One region of the Bacillus swezeyi genome, then DNA from elsewhere that is predicted to be linked to it. Evidence: a T-box and tRNA genes for the amino acid it is inferred to sense, from the RefSeq annotation. Region 1 holds a T-box; the other holds one or more tRNA genes.
The links. A T-box is a leader RNA that pairs with one kind of tRNA and senses whether it is charged. The one in region 1 lies ahead of ileS (isoleucine--tRNA ligase), so its partner is inferred to be a tRNA-Ile.

Region 1 (7,625 bases):
ATGGGATTTATGTTTCAAAAAATACATTTCGTTTAGTTTTTTGAAACGAAGCTAAACGAATGCATCAAGATGTGTTAAAATAGGAGCGATATGATGAAAGACTACGATGTTTGTCGAAAGGCTGATCACCATGAGTACATATAAACCCTTTCGTCTTGATGCTCCGTCAATGCTCTTGATTGAGGATTGGAATCAGACGGCGGAAACCGGCGGAGCAATTACAGCCGGATTTACGACAAAAAACGGCGGAGAAAGCAAACCGCCTTTTCAATCATTAAATACAGGGCTGCACGTTCAGGATGATGAGCAGCACGTCACTCATAACAGAGAAGAGATTGCCGACATTCTTCAAACAGATCTAAACGACTGGGTATTTGCCGATCAAACGCATGAAGACCGCATTCAAAAAGTGACAGATGAGCACCGCGGAAAAGGCGCTTTACAATACGGCACGGCTTTAGCTGCAACAGACGGACTTTATACGGACAGATACAATATATTTTTGGCGCTCTGTTTCGCGGACTGTGTCCCCGTGTATTTTTATGACCCCGTCCGTTCGCTTGTCGGGATCGCCCATGCCGGGTGGAAAGGAACCGTCAAAGGGATCGCCGGCAAAATGGTTGATACATGGATCAGCCGGGAAGGATCGAATCCCGCCGACATCCATGCCGTAATCGGGCCTTCGATCGGCGCATGCTGCTACATTGTCGATGATCATGTGATAAACAAAGTCAGAAATCTTCCTCTTCAGCAAGAAGACAAAGCCTTTTTGCCGATAAAAGAAGGGGAGTACCGTCTGGAATTAAAAGAAGTGAACAGGCAGCTTCTCTTGCACGCGGGAATTCCGAATGATCAGATCAAGGTGAGTTCACTGTGTACGAGCTGTGAGCATTCACTGTTTTTCTCCCATCGCAGAGATCAGGGAAAGACGGGAAGAATGATGTCATTCATCGGGGTAAAGGAGGTATAGTTTACAGGTGGATGTAAAAAGCAATTTACGACATATAAATGACAGAATAAACGAAGCGTGTAAAGAAAAGGGCAGAACGCCTGACGAGATATCTGTCATCGCTGTCACAAAATATGTTTCACCCGAAAGAGCGCAGGAAGCGCTTGACGCGGGGGTTAAACATTTGGGAGAAAACCGGGATTCCGGCCTGCTGCATAAGCTCGACATATTAATAGACAGCAGGCCGGTCTGGCATTTTATCGGCACGCTGCAAACGAGAAAAGTAAAAGCGATCATCGATCATGTTTCATATATTCATTCTTTAGACAGGCTGTCATTAGCCGATGAAATTCAAAAGAGGGCGAAAAAGCCTGTTGACTGTTTTGTACAGGTCAATACATCGCTTGAATCTTCAAAACACGGCATGACAAAAGAAGAGGTTATTCCTTTTGTGAGAAAGCTGTCTGCTTATGAAAACATTAGAATCGCCGGATTAATGACAATGGCGCCTTTTACGGATGACGAGGAGGAAATCAGAAGCTGTTTCCGCTCGTTGAGAGAGCTGCGCGGCGAGGTGCAGCGGCTGAACCAATGGAACGCGCCGTGCAGCGAACTTTCAATGGGAATGTCAAACGACTTTACGATCGCTGTAGAGGAAGGCGCAACATTCATCAGAATCGGATCTTCCTTAGTCGGAAATGAAACTGGAGGTGGACAATCATGAGTCTGAAAAACAAATTCAAAAACTTTTTTGCCATGGATGATGAGGAATATGAATACGAATATATTGAAACGGACAGGGAAGAAATCCCTGAAGAGCAGGAGACCAATGACAGAACCGCCTACCAGTCGAAATCGGCTGGGAAGCAGAATGTGGTAAGTTTGCAAAGCGTTCAAAAATCTTCTAAAGTAGTGTTAAGTGAGCCTCGGGTGTACGCGGAAGCCCAGGAAATCGCAGATCATATCAAAAACCGCCGCGCCGTTGTCGTCAACTTGCAGCGCATCCAGCATGATCAGGCGAAAAGAATCGTCGATTTCTTGAGCGGTACGGTCTATGCCCTCGGCGGCGATATTCAGCGGATCGGAGCCGACATCTTTTTATGCACGCCGGAAAACGTAGATGTCTCCGGGACGATTTCCGAGCTCATTGAAGAAGAACATCAGAGGTGGTAAATCGCAGATGAACTTTATATATCAAATTTTAAGCACACTTTTAACAGTCTATTCCTTTGCGCTCATTATCTACATTTTTATGTCTTGGGTGCCCAATGCGAGAGAATCATCGATCGGCAGAATGCTGGCATCTGTTTGCGAACCTTATCTGGAGCCGTTCAGAAGGTTCATTCCGCCCCTCGGCATGATTGATATTTCTCCACTCGTGGCCATTTTCGTACTGCGGTTTGCGGATATGGGTTTACTGCAGGTCTTCCGGTTCATTTCCTCTATTTAATGAGGGTGTTTTGCGGAATTCGGCTGCAAAGGGTCGGCTGAAAGAGCCGAGCTTTGCGGCTTTTGGCCTTGTCTTACAAAAGGGAGGGCATTGCCCTTGCTATAACCGCCGAAGCACAGCCGTGAAGACGAATCAACGTTTTCGGGCAAGCTTTTGGGCTTGGCTGAAAGCCAAGCCTCTTTACATAGAAAGGAAAGACAATGAGCGATATTTACCAGCATTTTAGAAAAGACGAAGAGCCGTTCATTGACCAGGCTCTTGAATGGAAAAGAATTGTGGCGGAACAATATCGGCTGAAGCTGACCGATTTTTTGGATCCGCGGGAACAAGTGATATTAACCTCTGTCATCGGCCAGTCAGATGAAGTGAAACTTGATTTTTTCGGCGGTTTTCCTGAAGCCGAGCGGAAGAGAGCTGTCCTTTATCCGGAATATGCCGAGCCGTCTGCGGAAGATTATCAGCTTCAGGCTTATGAAGTCCTGTACCCGGAAAAGTTCGCCTCGATTGAACATCGTGAGCTCCTCGGCTCTTTAATGGGGATCGGACTAAAGCGGCAGAAGTTCGGCGACCTGATCTTTGCCGGCGGGACATGGCAGTTTATTTGTTCGGAAGAGGTTGCTGACTTCGTGTTTTCGCAGCTGACCCATATCGGCAGAGTGAAGGTGTCTCTTGAAAAAATTCCGCTTTTAAAGCTTAAAGTACCAGAGCAGGATGTCGAAATAAGAGATGACACAGTTTCATCTCTGAGGCTTGATACGATTTGCTCGGCAGTGAGCAGACAATCCCGGCAAAAAGCACACGTTCTCGTTAAAAACGGGCTTGTGAAAGTCAATTGGAAGGTCATTGAAGACCCCTCATATTCACTCGCAGAAGGAGATATGCTGTCTGTGCGCGGCTTTGGCCGTTTCAAGCTGAAAAACATTGACGGCAAAACAAAAAAGGGCAAATGGAGATTGTCATTCGAAAAACAAAAGTGAGACGTTTTCACAGTTTTTTCTCCGCCCGGTCGAATTTTGCTTTATAATGTTGACTAGGACAATTGTACATAAAGAAAATAATGGAGGTGGGCAGCATGCCTTTGACGCCAAATGATATTCATAATAAAACATTTACGAAAGCGTTCCGCGGCTATGATGAAGATGAAGTGAACGAATTTCTGACCCAGGTGAGAAAAGATTATGAAATCGTTCTGCGCAAAAAAAATGAGCTTGAAGCAAAGGTGAATGAGCTGGACGATCGTCTCGGACATTTCTCGACGATCGAAGAAACCCTGAATAAATCGATTCTTGTCGCACAGGAAGCGGCAGAGGACGTAAAACGCAACTCTGAGAAAGAAGCGAAGCTCATCGTTCGCGAGGCTGAGAAAAACGCCGACCGGATCATTAATGAATCTCTCTCTAAATCAAGAAAAATCGCGATGGAAATTGAAGAGCTGAAAAAACAGTCAAAAGTGTTCAGAACCCGCTTCCAAATGCTGATTGAAGCACAGCTTGACCTGCTGAAAAATGATGATTGGGACCACTTGCTTGAATATGAAGTGGATGCGGTTTTTGATGAAAAGGAATAGTTTTTCTTTTCAATCTTGACATGATATCACCTGTTCGCATATAATACGTTCATAATTGCGATGAAAAACGTTTGAGAGGGACAGACATCGATTCCGAACAGCAATCGAAGCGACCCAGGGGTGGTGCAAGCCTGGGATTGTTGGAATTCATGTGGATCAGCCCTCAAGTTTCCTTTCTGAACCGTACAGTAGGAAAGGACGTTCCATCACGTTACGATGTTTGAGCGGATAAGCTGAAATTGGCTTATCTAAAAGGGTGGTACCGCGAGATCAAAGCCTTCTCGTCCCTTATGGGATGAAAAGGCTTTTTTTGTTTTAGAAAAGAATGTTTTGGAGGAATGATGATGGATTACAAAGACACGCTCTTAATGCCGAAAACAGATTTTCCGATGAGAGGAAACCTGCCAAACCGGGAGCCTGAAATTCAGGGGAAATGGGAGGACATGGACATTTACCGGCTCGTTCAGAAACGGACGGAAGGCAGACCGATGTTTGTTTTGCACGACGGACCTCCATATGCGAACGGTGACATCCATATGGGGCATGCGCTTAACAAAGTTTTGAAGGACTTTATCGTCCGTTCGAGATCGATGAGCGGCTACCATGCACCTTATGTGCCCGGCTGGGATACTCACGGACTGCCGATTGAAACGGCGCTTACAAAAAACAAAAAAGTAAAGCGCAAAGAAATGACGGTAGCCGAATTCCGCAAGCTTTGCGAAGAATATGCATGGCAGCAGATCGAAGGCCAAAAAGCACAGTTTAAACGCCTGGGCGTCAGAGGAGACTGGGAAAACCCATATGTCACGCTAAAGCCTGAATTTGAAGCCCAGCAAATTAAAGTGTTTGGCGAGATGGCGAAAAAAGGCTACATCTACAAAGGGCTGAAGCCGGTTTACTGGTCTCCTTCAAGCGAATCCGCTTTAGCTGAAGCGGAAATCGAATATCATGATAAACGTTCACCATCTATCTATGTTGCTTTTGATGTGAAGGACGGACAAGGCGTTTTGACAAACGGCGAAAAGTTCATCATCTGGACAACAACGCCATGGACGATCCCGGCAAACCTCGGAATCGCCGTACACCCTGAGTTGGAATACAGTGTGGTGGCTGCGGGCGGCTCGCGTTATGTGATCGCAAGCGCATTGGTTGAAAGTGTTGCAAATGTGCTCGGTTTTGAAAATCCGGAAGTCGTGCAAACTGTCAAAGGAAAAGATTTGGAGCACATTGTGGCCGCTCATCCTTTATACGGCAGAGATTCTCTCGTCATGCTCGGTGAACACGTTACAACTGAGGCAGGTACAGGCTGCGTTCATACCGCTCCGGGACACGGGGAAGACGACTTTATCATCGGCCAGAAATACGGACTTGACGTCCTTTGCCCTGTAGATGAAAAAGGAACGATGACAAGTGAAGCGCCTGGCTTTGAAGGGCTGTTTTACGATCAGGCCAACAAGCCGATTACAGAAAAGCTCGAAGAAAACGGCGCTCTTATGAAGCTGGAGTTTATCACCCATTCTTATCCGCATGACTGGAGAACGAAAAAGCCGACGATTTTCCGTGCGACAGCCCAATGGTTCGCATCTATTAAAGACTTTAGAAACGAGCTGCTTGAGGCGGTTCAGGAAACAAAATGGGTGCCTGAATGGGGCGAAACCCGCCTTTACAATATGATCCGCGACCGCGGTGACTGGTGTATCTCAAGACAGCGCGCATGGGGCGTGCCAATTCCGGTATTTTACGCGGAAAACGGCGAACCGATCATCACCGATGAGACGATTGAACATGTTTCCGCTTTGTTCAGGGAGCACGGATCAAATATTTGGTTTGAAAAAGAAGCGAATGAACTGCTTCCTGAAGGTTTTACACACCCTGAAAGCCCGAACGGCAAGTTTACAAAAGAGCAGGACATCATGGATGTCTGGTTTGATTCCGGTTCATCCCATCAGGCTGTATTGGAAGAGCGTGATGACTTAGTCAGACCTGCTGATTTATATTTGGAAGGGTCTGACCAATATCGCGGCTGGTTTAACTCATCCATTTCAACCGCTGTCGCCGTGACGGGAAAAGCACCTTATAAAGGCGTTTTATCACACGGATTTGCACTTGACGGAGAAGGCCGAAAAATGAGTAAATCGCTTGGCAATGTCGTTATTCCGGCAAAAATCATGAACCAATTTGGAGCGGATATTCTGCGGCTGTGGGTTGCATCTGTCGACTATCAAGCAGATGTCCGTGTATCTGACGCGATTTTAAAACAAGTCGCTGAAGTATATCGGAAAATCCGCAATACGTTCCGCTTCCTGCACGGCAATATTGCCGATTTTGATCCGGCAAAAGATGCGGTCGCTGTAGAAGAGCTTCGCGAAGTGGATCAATATATCCTGATCAAGCTGAACAGCCTTATTGAAAAAGTCAAAAAAGCGTATGAGGAATATGATTTTGCGGTGATTTATCATGCCGTTCATAACTTCTGTGCAATCGAGCTCAGCTCATTCTATATGGATTTTGCAAAAGACGTCGTCTATATTGAGCATGCAGATCATCAAGACCGCCGCAGCATGCAGACCGTGTTTTACGAAACATTGCTTGCGCTCGTTAAACTGATTGCGCCGATCCTGCCGCATACAGCTGATGAAATGTGGACCCATTTCACATTTGTAACGGAAAAAAGCGTTCAGCTCAGCGATATGCCGGAAACGCAGGAGATTCCGAATGCGAAAGAGACGGAGGAGACATTCGACCGTTTCATGAAGCTTCGTGATGATGTCTTAAAAGCGCTGGAAACGGCCCGTAATGAAAAGATCATCGGAAAGTCTTCAGTGGCAAGCCTGACGCTTTATCCGAACGAACAATCAAAGGCTTTGCTCTCTTCAATTAAGGAGGATGTCAAACAGCTCTTTATCGTTTCAGAACTTGCAATCGGCGGAACGGAAGCAGAAGCTCCAAAAGAGGCGCAGTCGTTTGAAACAGGCAAAATCGTCGTCACACAGGCTGAAGGTGAGACTTGTGAGCGGTGCCGCATGGTCTCAAAAGAAATCGGCCAGGATGCTGACCATCCTGAACTTTGCCCTCGCTGTGCAGGGATTGTGAAAACATATTATCAAAATTAACCAACAAGCGGTTCGGTTTTCCGAACTGCTTTTTTTATTGCTTTAAAAACCGCTTTTTTAAAGCATTTTAAGAAAGCATCATCCCAAAGCTGACATCGTTTTGAACGTCAGGAAAAATCTTATCAGCTTGGAGATTCGATTTGTCGGCAACACTAAAGGCACAACGCGAAGAGCAGGAGTTGATTCAGGTGGATCATCAGCTGTCAAAGATTCATACAGAGCTTCTTCAAACGAAGGAAGAACTGGAATCAAGACTATTTGAGTATTCCTTTTTTCAACAACATTCTCAAAACATCAATGCATATCAGCAGGCGACTCTCATGTATCATGTAAAAGAAGAGCTACAGGATGTGCTTTTGGCCCTTTCTAAAATAGAAAATGGAACATATGGTATTTGTGAGGAAACAGGCCAGGAGATCCCTCTTTCAAAGCTTGCCGTTCTGCCAACAGCAAGAACGGCGAACGATTTTCTGTACCATATTCAGTTTGAAAAAAAGACGCTGCCCATCTGGGCTGAAACCGATGAGGGATACAGTCATGCACTGT
Region 2 (7,625 bases), 1.8 Mb from region 1:
TATAGATTAGGGTCTTTTCTCCAAATCAATCATATGCTATAATATTTCTTGGCCGCTTATAAAGAAAGCAAAAGCAAAACTTTTTTAAAAAAAGTATTGACCGCTCGTCTCTCAGATGTTATATTTAAGTGGTCGCTTTGAGAGCGGCAACGAAGTTCTTTGAAAACTAAACAAGACAAACGTACCTGTTAATTCATTAAATAAATCGCACATGCGAATGTGCGTAGTCATTATCAAACTTCATGGAGAGTTTGATCCTGGCTCAGGACGAACGCTGGCGGCGTGCCTAATACATGCAAGTCGAGCGAACCGACGGGAGCTTGCTCCCTTAGGTTAGCGGCGGACGGGTGAGTAACACGTGGGTAACCTGCCTGTAAGACTGGGATAACTCCGGGAAACCGGGGCTAATACCGGATGCTTGATTGAACCGCATGGTTCAATCATAAAAGGCGGCTTCGGCTGCCGTTTACAGATGGACCCGCGGCGCATTAGCTAGTTGGTGAGGTAATGGCTCACCAAGGCGACGATGCGTAGCCGACCTGAGAGGGTGATCGGCCACACTGGGACTGAGACACGGCCCAGACTCCTACGGGAGGCAGCAGTAGGGAATCTTCCGCAATGGACGAAAGTCTGACGGAGCAACGCCGCGTGAGTGATGAAGGTTTTCGGATCGTAAAGCTCTGTTGTTAGGGAAGAACAAGTACCGTTCGAATAGGGCGGTACCTTGACGGTACCTAACCAGAAAGCCACGGCTAACTACGTGCCAGCAGCCGCGGTAATACGTAGGTGGCAAGCGTTGTCCGGAATTATTGGGCGTAAAGCGCGCGCAGGCGGTTTCTTAAGTCTGATGTGAAAGCCCCCGGCTCAACCGGGGAGGGTCATTGGAAACTGGGGAACTTGAGTGCAGAAGAGGAGAGTGGAATTCCACGTGTAGCGGTGAAATGCGTAGAGATGTGGAGGAACACCAGTGGCGAAGGCGACTCTCTGGTCTGTAACTGACGCTGAGGCGCGAAAGCGTGGGGAGCGAACAGGATTAGATACCCTGGTAGTCCACGCCGTAAACGATGAGTGCTAAGTGTTAGAGGGTTTCCGCCCTTTAGTGCTGCAGCAAACGCATTAAGCACTCCGCCTGGGGAGTACGGTCGCAAGACTGAAACTCAAAGGAATTGACGGGGGCCCGCACAAGCGGTGGAGCATGTGGTTTAATTCGAAGCAACGCGAAGAACCTTACCAGGTCTTGACATCCTCTGACACCCCTAGAGATAGGGCTTCCCCTTCGGGGGCAGAGTGACAGGTGGTGCATGGTTGTCGTCAGCTCGTGTCGTGAGATGTTGGGTTAAGTCCCGCAACGAGCGCAACCCTTGATCTTAGTTGCCAGCATTCAGTTGGGCACTCTAAGGTGACTGCCGGTGACAAACCGGAGGAAGGTGGGGATGACGTCAAATCATCATGCCCCTTATGACCTGGGCTACACACGTGCTACAATGGACAGAACAAAGGGCAGCGAAGCCGCGAGGCTCAGCCAATCCCACAAATCTGTTCTCAGTTCGGATCGCAGTCTGCAACTCGACTGCGTGAAGCTGGAATCGCTAGTAATCGCGGATCAGCATGCCGCGGTGAATACGTTCCCGGGCCTTGTACACACCGCCCGTCACACCACGAGAGTTTGTAACACCCGAAGTCGGTGAGGTAACCTTTTGGAGCCAGCCGCCGAAGGTGGGACAGATGATTGGGGTGAAGTCGTAACAAGGTAGCCGTATCGGAAGGTGCGGCTGGATCACCTCCTTTCTAAGGATATTATACGGAATATAAGACCTTACCGGTCTTATAGACAGGTGCGTTTAGATCTTGTTTAGTTTTGAAGGAACTTCTTCTTCATTTGAATATATAAAAGATGGGCCTGTAGCTCAGCTGGTTAGAGCGCACGCCTGATAAGCGTGAGGTCGGTGGTTCGAGTCCACTCAGGCCCACCATCTTTATAAACGGGGCCTTAGCTCAGCTGGGAGAGCGCCTGCTTTGCACGCAGGAGGTCAGCGGTTCGATCCCGCTAGGCTCCACCAACGTGTTCTTTGAAAACTAGATAACGAAAAGTAGACATTCACAAGAATTTTCTGTAGTGATTCTTTTTAATGGTTAAGTTAGAAAGGGCGCACGGTGGATGCCTTGGCACTAGGAGCCGATGAAGGACGGGACGAACACCGATATGCTTCGGGGAGCTGTAAGCAAGCTTTGATCCGGAGATTTCCGAATGGGGAAACCCACTGCTCGTAATGGAGCAGTATCCATATCTGAATTCATAGGATATGAGAAGGCAGACCCGGGGAACTGAAACATCTAAGTACCCGGAGGAAGAGAAAGCAAATGCGATTCCCTGAGTAGCGGCGAGCGAAACGGGAACAGCCCAAACCAAGAGGCTTGCCTCTTGGGGTTGTAGGACACTCTGTACGGAGTTACAAAAGAACGAGGTAGATGAAGAGGTCTGGAAAGGCCCGCCATAGGAGGTAACAGCCCTGTAGTCAAAACTTCGTTCTCTCCTGAGTGGATCCTGAGTACGGCGGAACACGTGAAATTCCGTCGGAATCCGGGAGGACCATCTCCCAAGGCTAAATACTTCCTAGTGACCGATAGTGAACCAGTACCGTGAGGGAAAGGTGAAAAGCACCCCGGAAGGGGAGTGAAATAGATCCTGAAACCGTGTGCCTACAAGTAGTCAGAGCCCGTTAACGGGTGATGGCGTGCCTTTTGTAGAATGAACCGGCGAGTTACGATCCCGTGCAAGGTTAAGTTTGAAAAGACGGAGCCGCAGCGAAAGCGAGTCTGAATAGGGCGCATGAGTACGTGGTCGTAGACCCGAAACCAGGTGATCTACCCATGTCCAGGGTGAAGTTCAGGTAACACTGAATGGAGGCCCGAACCCACGCACGTTGAAAAGTGCGGGGATGAGGTGTGGGTAGGGGTGAAATGCCAATCGAACCTGGAGATAGCTGGTTCTCTCCGAAATAGCTTTAGGGCTAGCCTCAAGGTAAGAGTCTTGGAGGTAGAGCACTGATTGGACTAGGGGCCCCTACCGGGTTACCGAATTCAGTCAAACTCCGAATGCCAAAGACTTGTCCTTGGGAGTCAGACTGCGAGTGATAAGATCCGTAGTCGAAAGGGAAACAGCCCAGACCGCCAGCTAAGGTCCCAAAGTATACGTTAAGTGGAAAAGGATGTGGAGTTGCTTAGACAACCAGGATGTTGGCTTAGAAGCAGCCACCATTTAAAGAGTGCGTAATAGCTCACTGGTCGAGTGACTCTGCGCCGAAAATGTACCGGGGCTAAACGTATCACCGAAGCTGCGGACTGTTCTTACGAACAGTGGTAGGAGAGCGTTCTAAGGGCTGTGAAGCGAGACCGGAAGGACTCGTGGAGCGCTTAGAAGTGAGAATGCCGGTATGAGTAGCGAAAGAGGGGTGAGAATCCCCTCCACCGAATGCCTAAGGTTTCCTGAGGAAGGCTCGTCCGCTCAGGGTTAGTCGGGACCTAAGCCGAGGCCGAAAGGCGTAGGCGATGGATAACAGGTTGATATTCCTGTACCACCTCCTCACCATTTGAGCAATGGGGGGACGCAGGAGGATAGGGTAAGCGCGGTATTGGATATCCGCGTCCAAGCAGTTAGGCTGGGAAATAGGCAAATCCGTTTCCCGTAAAGGCTGAGCTGTGATGGCGAGCGAAATATAGTAGCGAAGTTCCTGATTCCACACTGCCAAGAAAAGCCTCTAGCGAGGTGAGAGGTGCCCGTACCGCAAACCGACACAGGTAGGCGAGGAGAGAATCCTAAGGTGATCGAGAGAACTCTCGTTAAGGAACTCGGCAAAATGACCCCGTAACTTCGGGAGAAGGGGTGCTCTGTTAGGGTGCAAGCCCGAGAGAGCCGCAGTGAATAGGCCCAGGCGACTGTTTAGCAAAAACACAGGTCTCTGCGAAGCCGTAAGGCGAAGTATAGGGGCTGACGCCTGCCCGGTGCTGGAAGGTTAAGAGGAGCGCTTAGCGTATGCGAAGGTGCGAATTGAAGCCCCAGTAAACGGCGGCCGTAACTATAACGGTCCTAAGGTAGCGAAATTCCTTGTCGGGTAAGTTCCGACCCGCACGAAAGGCGCAACGATCTGGGCACTGTCTCAACGAGAGACTCGGTGAAATTATAGTACCTGTGAAGATGCAGGTTACCCGCGACAGGACGGAAAGACCCCGTGGAGCTTTACTGCAGCCTGATATTGAATGTTGGTACAGCTTGTACAGGATAGGTAGGAGCCTTGGAAACCGGAGCGCTAGCTTCGGTGGAGGCATCGGTGGGATACTACCCTGGCTGTATTGACCTTCTAACCCGCTGCCCTTATCGGGCAGGGAGACAGTGTCAGGTGGGCAGTTTGACTGGGGCGGTCGCCTCCTAAAAGGTAACGGAGGCGCCCAAAGGTTCCCTCAGAATGGTTGGAAATCATTCGCAGAGTGTAAAGGCACAAGGGAGCTTGACTGCGAGACCTACAAGTCGAGCAGGGACGAAAGTCGGGCTTAGTGATCCGGTGGTTCCGCATGGAAGGGCCATCGCTCAACGGATAAAAGCTACCCCGGGGATAACAGGCTTATCTCCCCCAAGAGTCCACATCGACGGGGAGGTTTGGCACCTCGATGTCGGCTCATCGCATCCTGGGGCTGTAGTCGGTCCCAAGGGTTGGGCTGTTCGCCCATTAAAGCGGTACGCGAGCTGGGTTCAGAACGTCGTGAGACAGTTCGGTCCCTATCCGTCGCGGGCGCAGGAAATTTGAGAGGAGCTGTCCTTAGTACGAGAGGACCGGGATGGACGCACCGCTGGTGTACCAGTTGTTCTGCCAAGGGCATCGCTGGGTAGCTATGTGCGGACGGGATAAGTGCTGAAAGCATCTAAGCATGAAGCCCCCCTCAAGATGAGATTTCCCATTCCGCAAGGAAGTAAGATCCCTGAAAGATGATCAGGTTGATAGGTCTGAGGTGGAAGTGTGGTGACACATGGAGCTGACAGATACTAATCGATCGAGGACTTAACCTAAATATTTTTGTGAAATGTCTGACCGTTATCTAGTTTTGAGAGAATGCTCTCAAAAGCCAAAGGCAAGGAAACTCGGCTAAAGGCCCTCACTTCCTGTGAGGAACGCCCAGTACCTTCGTCCTGAAGGCATAGTTTGGTGGCGATAGCGAAGAGGTCACACCCGTTCCCATGCCGAACACGGAAGTTAAGCTCTTCAGCGCCGATGGTAGTTGGGGGTTTCCCCCTGTGAGAGTAGGACGCCGCCAAGCGCTTAGGAAGACCAGCTGATATCAGCTGGTCTTTTTGTTATGAGGTCTTTTTTTGAAGAAGCAGCTGAGCGATATAATAGGGAAACTTTACTTCAGCTGTATGTAAAAACTGCTGAATGAGGACATAGTCGTCACTTGCACATTGGAGGAGAAGGTCATACCACCATTCTGTTTCATATCTGGCGATCATGCTTAGGTTATAGGCAATCAAATAATGAACCAATAATTCAGGGAGTTTTAAAAAGCGGTCTCGCTCAGCGGGAAAAAAATATGTCTCGCTTTCTAATTCGAAAAGCAAGCTAGTCGAAGTGCTTGGCTGATATTCCTTTTGCTCTGAAGAAAAGATCAGGCAGCCCTCGTTTTCTTGGCAAAATGTCCAGTTCAAATGATATTCAACATGTTCGACAAACCGTTTGGATGACATATTGTAAGCATTGGCGATGTCATCGGGCAGCCAAATAAGACCATCTTGGACAACTGCTTTTACCATTGGGTTTTGTTTTCTTTGGAATGACAGCACTTTATTGATTTCCGGAATTTTGGCCAAGAGCTGTTTCATGCTAAAACGTTCATCTCTCAAACCTTGCAATTGAAAAAGAGATTGCACCACATGCATACATAAGCCATTTCTTTGGACTTTTACTTCATCTTCATAAAATCGGTAATTTTGTTTTTTCCGTTTCCTAGTGGTTACGCCATGTGCAAGCACTGACGTATGGCTGGGATAGGAAGGATCTGTCGTTAATAAGCAGGCTTTCAAAAGCTGTGCCATTCCATAAAATAAAAGAATCGGCTTAATTTCTAAAGAAGCGATTTTGGCTTGTTTATAGAAGGCTTCCGCATGTTTGAGAAAAAAAATAAACCGTTCTCCATTTTTATAAGAGTTTCTTTTAGGATCCTCCATATCTTGATTTTTATATACCATTTCAAGAAAATGCTGGGATGTTTCGACAGAATAAAACAGCTCTAATTCCTTCCATCCTTTATTTTGCATGAACTCCACTTCCCTCTTGGTTATTTTCTAAAAATTACAACTGTTTCCCGCTTTCTTGACAGTCGGTATTCAAGTTGATAATCTACATATAATATTTTGCCGAAAAGAGGGGGATTTACTATGTGGGAAAGCAAATTTTCGAAAGAAGGCTTAACATTTGATGATGTATTGCTTGTTCCGGCCAAATCAGAAGTTCTTCCACGCGATGTTGATTTATCGGTTGAGCTTACTTCATCTATTAAGCTGAATGTTCCAATTATCAGTGCAGGCATGGATACTGTCACAGAAGCTCAAATGGCCATTGCAATGGCAAGACAGGGCGGCATGGGCATCGTCCATAAAAACATGTCAATTGAACAGCAGGCTGAACAGGTTGATAAAGTAAAGCGTTCAGAGCGCGGCGTTATTACGAATCCGTTTTTCCTAACACCCGAACATCAAGTTTTTGATGCAGAGCACTTAATGGGCAAATACAGAATCTCCGGTGTTCCCATTGTCGATAACGAAGAAGATCAGAAGCTGGTTGGAATTATTACAAACCGCGACCTTCGGTTTATTTCCGACTATTCCATGAAAATCAGCGATGTCATGACAAAAGAAGAGCTGGTCACTGCTCCTGTCGGCACAACATTAGATGAAGCAGAAAAAATTCTTCAGAAATATAAAATCGAAAAACTCCCTCTTTTAGATGATCAAGGTGTTTTAAAAGGACTGATCACGATCAAAGATATCGAAAAAGTGATCGAGTTCCCGAATTCAGCGAAAGATGTGCATGGACGTCTGCTTGTAGGAGCGGCAGTCGGAGTAACCGGCGATACAATGACGCGCGTCAGAAAGCTTGTTGAAGCCAATGTCGATGTCATTGTCATTGATACGGCACACGGCCATTCACAAGGCGTGCTTGATACAGTCAAGAAAATCCGCGACACATATCCTGAATTAAATATTATTGCCGGAAACGTCGCAACTGCTGAAGGCACAAAAGCGCTGATTGATGCCGGCGCTAATGTCGTCAAAGTCGGTATCGGACCGGGATCTATTTGTACAACCCGTGTTGTAGCCGGCGTCGGCGTCCCGCAAGTGACTGCGGTTTATGACTGCGCGACTGAAGCCAGAAAGCACGGCGCTACAATTATTGCAGACGGCGGAATCAAGTTTTCCGGGGACATTGTGAAGGCCTTGGCAGCCGGCGGACATGCCGTCATGCTGGGAAGTCTTCTTGCCGGTACATCTGAAAGCCCTGGCGAGACGGAAATTTACCAAGGCAGACGCTTTAAGGTCTACCGCGGAATGGGTTCAGTTGCGTCAATGGAAAAAGGAA

Region 2: it has a tRNA-Ile gene. The T-box ahead of ileS (isoleucine--tRNA ligase) is inferred to sense a tRNA for this amino acid. The anticodon was not compared.

What each region holds. Positions count from the first base shown of each region.
Region 1 is NZ_CP133085.1:1,846,010-1,853,634, forward strand. Features, by position in the region: gene pgeF (peptidoglycan editing factor PgeF) at 131-970, shown strand; gene RBH91_RS09195 (YggS family pyridoxal phosphate-dependent enzyme) at 978-1,673, shown strand; gene sepF (cell division protein SepF) at 1,670-2,122, shown strand; gene RBH91_RS09205 (YggT family protein) at 2,130-2,399, shown strand; gene RBH91_RS09210 (YlmH family RNA-binding protein) at 2,600-3,376, shown strand; gene divIVA (septum site-determining protein DivIVA) at 3,472-3,966, shown strand; T-box leader at 4,028-4,258, shown strand; gene ileS (isoleucine--tRNA ligase) at 4,311-7,079, shown strand; gene RBH91_RS09225 (TraR/DksA family transcriptional regulator) at 7,268-7,625, shown strand, end outside.
Region 2 is NZ_CP133085.1:9,135-16,759, forward strand. Features, by position in the region: rRNA gene RBH91_RS00040 (16S ribosomal RNA) at 240-1,788, shown strand; tRNA gene RBH91_RS00045 (tRNA-Ile) at 1,897-1,973, shown strand; tRNA gene RBH91_RS00050 (tRNA-Ala) at 1,985-2,060, shown strand; rRNA gene RBH91_RS00055 (23S ribosomal RNA) at 2,132-5,062, shown strand; rRNA gene rrf (5S ribosomal RNA) at 5,195-5,310, shown strand; gene RBH91_RS00065 (YaaC family protein) at 5,348-6,304, opposite strand; gene guaB (IMP dehydrogenase) at 6,425-7,625, shown strand, end outside.